2 regions of the Microbacterium sp. BLY genome follow, and region 2 is predicted to be linked to the other one. Evidence: predicted binding sites of a transcription regulator. Region 2 holds the regulator's gene; the other holds the start of a gene.

What was found. Region 2 encodes LexA, which represses DNA repair genes until DNA is damaged. Its sites were predicted from a motif close to TCGAACANNTGTTCGA; they were not measured.
Region 1: the regulator LexA is predicted to act here: its motif matches at 1,833-1,848, upstream of recA (recombinase RecA).

What each region holds. Positions count from the first base shown of each region.
Region 1 is NZ_JAGKSR010000001.1:2,250,632-2,253,891, reverse strand. It holds gene KAF39_RS16030 (regulatory protein RecX) at 1-210, opposite strand, end outside; gene recA (recombinase RecA) at 591-1,637, opposite strand; gene KAF39_RS11005 (DUF3046 domain-containing protein) at 1,893-2,117, opposite strand; gene KAF39_RS11000 (helix-turn-helix domain-containing protein) at 2,136-2,444, opposite strand; gene KAF39_RS10995 (CinA family protein) at 2,586-3,074, opposite strand; gene pgsA (CDP-diacylglycerol--glycerol-3-phosphate 3-phosphatidyltransferase) at 3,071-3,260, opposite strand, start outside.
Region 2 is NZ_JAGKSR010000002.1:232,274-235,533, forward strand. It holds gene metE (5-methyltetrahydropteroyltriglutamate--homocysteine S-methyltransferase) at 1-1,164, shown strand, start outside; gene lexA (transcriptional repressor LexA) at 1,222-1,908, opposite strand; gene KAF39_RS15650 (LysM peptidoglycan-binding domain-containing protein) at 2,194-2,562, shown strand; gene KAF39_RS15655 (histidinol-phosphate transaminase) at 2,635-3,260, shown strand, end outside.

The sequences.
Region 1 (3,260 bases), on a different contig from region 2:
CGCCAGCGCCCGGGACAGGGCGACCCGCCCCTGACCTTTGCGTTCGACGCCGGACGTGACGAGGAGCTCGGCGAGCACAGCGTCGTCGAGATAGCCGCGCCGTACGAAGTCGTCGATCACGTCGTCGACGGCGTCGGAGGCGAGTCCGTGCCCCTTCAACACCAGCCGGGCTTCGGAGACGGACAGAGAGCGGGTGCGGAGCTTCCGCAACAACGACTCCTCCGCCGCCGTCCGGATCTCCTCCGCGGAAGGGTCACCCGCTCCGGCCTCTCCCCCGGCCGGGCCGGAGGTGTCGCCGACGGCGCGCAGCCGGGTCGTCGCCCCGCGCGGGGACCCAGCCCGTGCTGAGGCTCCCCGAGCGGGATGGCGCGCACTCGGGGAACCTTCGCCGTCGCCCGCTCCCGCCGAGGCGGGCTCATGCCACGTCGACCGCCAGACTCCGGCATCGGTCGACGGTGTCGACCGATGCCGGGGGCCGCGCGACGCATCGTCCGCTCCGGTCTCCGCTGGACGCTCCGGACGCGCCGGTCCGCCGAAGAGAGGGATGATGGGGGCGATCCGCTCGGAATCGCCCCCACGCTGGTCGCTCATCAGGCCGGGCGGCGCTCAGCCAGCTCGTCAGCACCCGGAGCCGCGGCCGGGCCGCCGATACCGAGCTTCTGCTTGATCTGGCTCTCGATGGCCAACGCGATGTCCGCGTTGTTGAGCAGGAACGTCCGCGCGTTCTCCTTGCCCTGACCCAGCTGATCGCCGTCGTAGGTGTACCACGAACCCGACTTCTTCACGATGCCGTGCTCCACGCCGAAGTCGATCAGGCTGCCCTCACGAGATATCCCGACGCCGTAGAGGATGTCGAACTCAGCCTGCTTGAAGGGTGGCGCCATCTTGTTCTTGACGATCTTGACGCGCGTCCGGTTGCCGACCGCGTCCGTCCCGTCCTTGAGCGTCTCGATGCGGCGGATGTCCATGCGCACCGACGCGTAGAACTTGAGGGCTTTACCACCCGCGGTGGTCTCCGGCGAGCCGAAGAAAACACCGATCTTCTCGCGGAGCTGGTTGATGAAGATCATCGTGGTGTTGGTCTGGTTGAGACCACCGGTGAGCTTCCGGAGCGCCTGGGACATGAGGCGCGCCTGGAGACCCACGTGGGAGTCGCCCATCTCGCCCTCGATCTCGGCACGCGGCACCAGGGCCGCAACGGAGTCGACGACGATCAGATCGATCGCGCCGGAACGCACCAGCATGTCGGCGATCTCCAGCGCCTGCTCACCCGTGTCGGGCTGCGAGACGAGAAGGGCATCGATATCGACGCCGAGCTTCGCGGCGTAGTCCGGGTCGAGAGCGTGCTCGGCGTCGATGAACGCCGCGATGCCGCCGGCCCGCTGGGCGTTGGCGATGGCGTGCAGGGTCAGCGTCGTCTTACCCGACGACTCCGGCCCGTAGATCTCCACGATGCGGCCGCGTGGCAGACCACCCACGCCGAGGGCGACGTCGAGGGCGATGGAGCCGGTGGGGATGACGGCCACCGGGGCGCGCTCATCGCTGCCCAGCCGCATGACCGAGCCCTTTCCGAACTGGCGGTCGATCTGAGCGAGGGCGGTCTCGAGAGACTTCTCGCGGTCTGCGGGTGATGGCATGGTGTGCTCCTTCTGCGCGTGCGCTGCCGCCTGTAGGCTGTCGCGGCTCTTCCGGCTGGAAGGAACTCTCCGACAAGGCGTGTGGCTTTTCAGCCTGGTCCTCACGGTAGAACGGGCCACCGACATTCGCGCCGAGGGCCGGGAACTGTGAGGACCAGATCCGTCGGACCACTTGTGCAGCAGACTACGCCCGCTTCGAACAGATTTTCGACAACACGCCGAGGCGGCGTGTCGAACATCCGCACACCGCCCCTGTCAGCGCCCCCGCGGTTCGAGACGTCCGACCCCGTGGCGACGGGAGTCGGGGACGTCCATGTCCGCACAGAGCGCGAGCCAGATGTCGCGCGGCGGCACGCCGTCGTCGAGGGCTTCGAGCGCGGTGCGCCCGGCCATCCCGGTCAGCACGAGATCGTTGACGAGAGAGGATCCACGAGCGTGGAACTCCGCGTCGACGGCACGCAGGAACTCACTGCGGCGCATGGCAATCCTCTTCGCGGATCAGTGGAGCGAGAGCTCGGGCTCCACGGACGCGACCAGATCGTCGGGAACGACGTCCGGGAAGACCTGGATACCTTCGAGGACCGAGATGCGGTCTCCGACCTCGCGCATGATCGTGGAGATGGGAACGTCGAGAGCTTCCGCCACCGAAGCGAGGATCTCGCTCGACGCCTCCTTCTGACCGCGCTCGACCTCACTGAGGTAACCGAGAGCGACCGACGCCTTGCTCGCGACCTGTCGGAGGGTGCGGCCCTTCTGCAGACGGAAGTCCCTCAGCACATCGCCGATTTCCTGTCGTACAAGAATCATCGGAACCTCCTCCGCAGTTCGTGAATCGAGGTCTCCCTCGAAGAGACGGCCAGTCTAGTCCTCCTGGCTTGCACAGAATCTACCCTTGCACTCTGTGGTTTGAATGTGAGCACACCGGTATCAACCTTCGGCGGGGTCACGCTATTCCCGCAGTGCTGCGAGCAGCGCCTCCAAGGCGGCGTCCACGGACTGCGCCCGCACGGCGTCGCGGTCGCCCGCGAAGACGAACCGCGCTGTGCGGCTCGAGGTCGGCGTCACGACGCCGACGTGGACAGTACCCACCGGTTGTCCGTCCGGCGACTCCGGCCCCGCGATCCCTGTCGTCGACACACCGACGTCCGCGGCGCGTCCATCGACCGCGACCGTCTCGCGCACGCCGTCGGCCATCTGCCTCGCCACTTCCGGGTGGACCGGGCCGTGTCGCCGCAGGAGGTCCGCATCGACCCCCAGCACCGTGTGCTTGACCGGCGTCGCGTACGCGACGACACCGCCGAGGAGCACCGCGGAAGCGCCCGGCACAGTGACAAGCGCGGAAGACACGGCGCCCCCGGTGAGAGACTCCGCGACTCCGAGCGTCCAGCCCCGGGCGCGCAACGCCTGGAGGACCGCCGACGCGGTCGCGTCGCTCATGAGGCGCGACGGGCGCCGCGCACCTGCGCGACGATGTAGTCGATCCCGCTGACGACGGTGAGCACGAGCACGATGACCATGAGGACGGCCGTCACGACGGTCCACGGCCCGAGCCCGATGAACACATGCAGCGGCAGGAGAGCCCAGCCGAGGGCGACGCCCTGGAAGGCCGTCTTGATCTTGCCC
Region 2 (3,260 bases):
GCCGCCGAGCTCGATGCCGCGACCGCCGCGCTGCAGGACCGCCTGTCGGCACCCGGCGTCCGCGACGGCGCCGTCCGGTCCCGCTCCCTCACCGACGCCGACTTCGCCCGCGCACCGTACCCGGAGCGGGAGGAGGCGCAGCAGGCGCTCGGCCTTCCCGCGCTGCCGCTGACGACGATCGGCTCGTTCCCGCAGACCGGTGACATCCGGCGGGCCAGGGCCCAGTTCCTGCGCGGCGAGGTGCCCCAGGACGACTACGAGGAGTTCCTGCGCCGCGAGGTCGCCGCGGTCGTGTCGCTGCAGGAGGACCTTGGGCTCGACGTGCTCGTGCACGGCGAGCCGGAGCGGAACGACATGGTGCAGTACTTCGCGGAGCATCTCGACGGGTTCGCGGTCACCGAGCACGGCTGGGTGCAGTCGTACGGCTCCCGGGCCACCCGTCCCTCCATCCTGTGGGGAGACGTCTCCCGGCCGGCGCCCATCACGGTGGCCTGGTCGGCGTACGCCCAGTCGCTCACCGCGAAGCACATGAAGGGCATGCTCACGGGCCCGGTCACGATCCTCGCGTGGTCGTTCGTCCGCGACGACCAGCCTCTCGGCGAGACCGCCAACCAGGTGGCGCTCGCGCTGCGTGAGGAGATCGCCGACCTCGAGGCGGCGGGCATCCAGGTCATCCAGGTCGACGAGCCGGCGCTGCGCGAGCTGCTGCCGCTCAAGCAGGCCGATCAGCCCGCGTACCTCGACTGGTCGGTCGCCTCGTTCCGCCTGGCCACGGGCGGCGCGGCCGCGGCGACGCAGGTGCACACGCACCTCTGTTACTCGGAGTTCGGCGTCGTCATCGACGCGATCCGGGCGCTGGATGCGGACGTCACCTCGATCGAGGCCGCGCGCAGCCGCATGGAGGTCGTCGCGGACATCGCCGAGGTCGGCTTCGATCACGGCATCGGCCCGGGCGTGTACGACATCCACTCGCCGCGCGTGCCGACGGTCGAGGAGGTCGAGTCGCTGCTGCGCCGCGCGGTCGACGAGATCCCGCTCCGTCAGCTCTGGGTGAACCCCGACTGCGGTCTGAAGACCCGCGGTTACGCGGAGACCACGGCCTCGCTCCGGAACATCGTCGAGGCGACCCACCGGGTCCGCGCGGACGTCGCCGTCACGGCCTGACGTCCCCTGTACGACGAAGGCCCTCCCGGTGATCCGGGAGGGCCTTCGTCGTACGTGTCAGACCGCTCGGAGGACGGCGACGACCTTGCCGAGCACCACGGCCTCGTCGCCCAGGATCGGTTCGAACGCGGAGTTCCGGGGGAGCAGCCAGGTGTGTCCGTCGCGGCGGCGGAGCACCTTCACCGTGGCCTCGCCGTCGAGCATGGCGGCGACGATCTCGCCGTTCTCCGCGGTGTTCTGCGACCGGACCACGACCCAGTCCCCGTCGCAGATGGCGGCGTCGATCATCGATTCGCCGGAGACCTTGAGCATGAAGAGATCGCCCTTGCCCACGAGCTGCCGGGGAAGGGGGAAGATCTCCTCGACCTGCTGATCGGCGGTGATCGGCACACCGGCGGCGATGCGGCCGACGAGGGGGACCAGGGCGGCGTCGCCGACGGGGGTCGCGACGTCGGCGGGATTCTCGGCTCCGGTGCCGGGGAGGTCGATGAGGACCTCCATCGCCCGGGTCTTGCCGGGATCGCGGCGGAGGTAGCCGCTGAGCTCGAGCTGCCCGAGCTGGTGCGTGACGCTGGACAGCGACTTCAGCCCGACGGCGTCGCCGATCTCGCGCATGCTCGGCGGGTAGCCGTTCTGCGCGATCGAGGTCTGGATGACCTCCAGGATCGCCATCTGCTTCGGGCTGAGGCTCTTGCGACGGCGGGTGCGCGGCGCCTCGGATTCGAGGGCTGAGGTGTCGCTCATGGTGCTCCTTCAGTGCGTGATCCGACGTGCCGCTTCGAATGTCGGTGGCCCGTGGTGGGGTGTCCTTATCGAAACCGTATCCGAGAAGAGCGCCGATCTGGAAGATCTGTTCGAGCGTGTCGGTCGATTCCCCGATCCGGCTTTCGAAGACAGCTTGACAGATGTTCGAAATCGAAGATATCTTCGGAACGTAGCTTCGCATCCACGCCTCCCGGCCGAGACGCGGATGCGAAAGCTACGCCAACCTCCCCGGGCCGACGGCACCGGGACAGCTAAGGAGCAGACATGAGCAGCATCAGCCTCAGCACCGCGACCGCCCTTCCGGCATCGGCCCGTCCGGCCACCCGGCTGCGGATCACGGCGCGAGGCCGCCGCACCCTGCTCGCTCTCGCCTCGATCCCGCTCGCCGCCGGTATCGCGTTCGCGGCCATCAGCGGTGGCAGCGCCATCGCGTCGGGCGCCGATGCGCCGGCCGCTGCCGTCGAGACGGTGACGGTCATGCCCGGCGACACCCTGTGGTCCATCGCGAGTGCGATCGCCCCCGAGGCCGATCCGCGCGATGTCATCGGTGAGATCAGCCGGATGAACCTGCTCCGTGGCGGCGAGCTGCAGGTCGGCCAGGAGCTCGCGCTCCCGGCTCGCTACACCGACTGACGTCGGGAGGCCCTCGGTGCCCGCGGTTCTTCCGTCGTCACGATGACCTCGATGCCGCGTGCGGCTCTTAACATGGGAAGGGTGACCTTCTCCCTCAATGATCTCCCGCTCCGCGACGATCTGCGCGGACTCACGCCGTACGGGGCCCCGCAGGCGCCCCTTCCGGTCGCGCTGAACGTCAACGAGAACACGCATCCGGTTCCGGACGCGGTCGCCAGCGACATCCTGGACGACATCGCGGTGGCGATCCGGGACGTGAACCGCTACCCGGACCGCGAGTTCACGACGCTGCGGGAGGCTTTCGCCGGCTATCTCGGCCACGGTCTGACGGCGGAGCAGATCTGGGCCGGCAACGGCTCCAACGAGGTGCTGCAGCACATCTTCCAGGCCTTCGGCGGCCCGGGCCGCACGGCGTTCGGGTTCAGCCCGACCTATTCGATGTACCCGCTCATCGCCAAGGGCACGGGAGCGTCCTGGATCGCCGGGACGCGGCAGCCCGACTACACCGTCACGCCCGAGGACGCGGCCCAGCAGGTGCGCGACGCCGACCCCGACATCGTGATCCTCTGCTCGCCCAACAACCCGACAGGGACCCCGCTCGGGCTGGACGTGGTGGAAGCGGTCTACGACGCCGCCCGCGGCGTCGTGATCGTCGACGAGGCCTATCAGGAGTTCGCACCGCGGGACGCGTCGTCCGC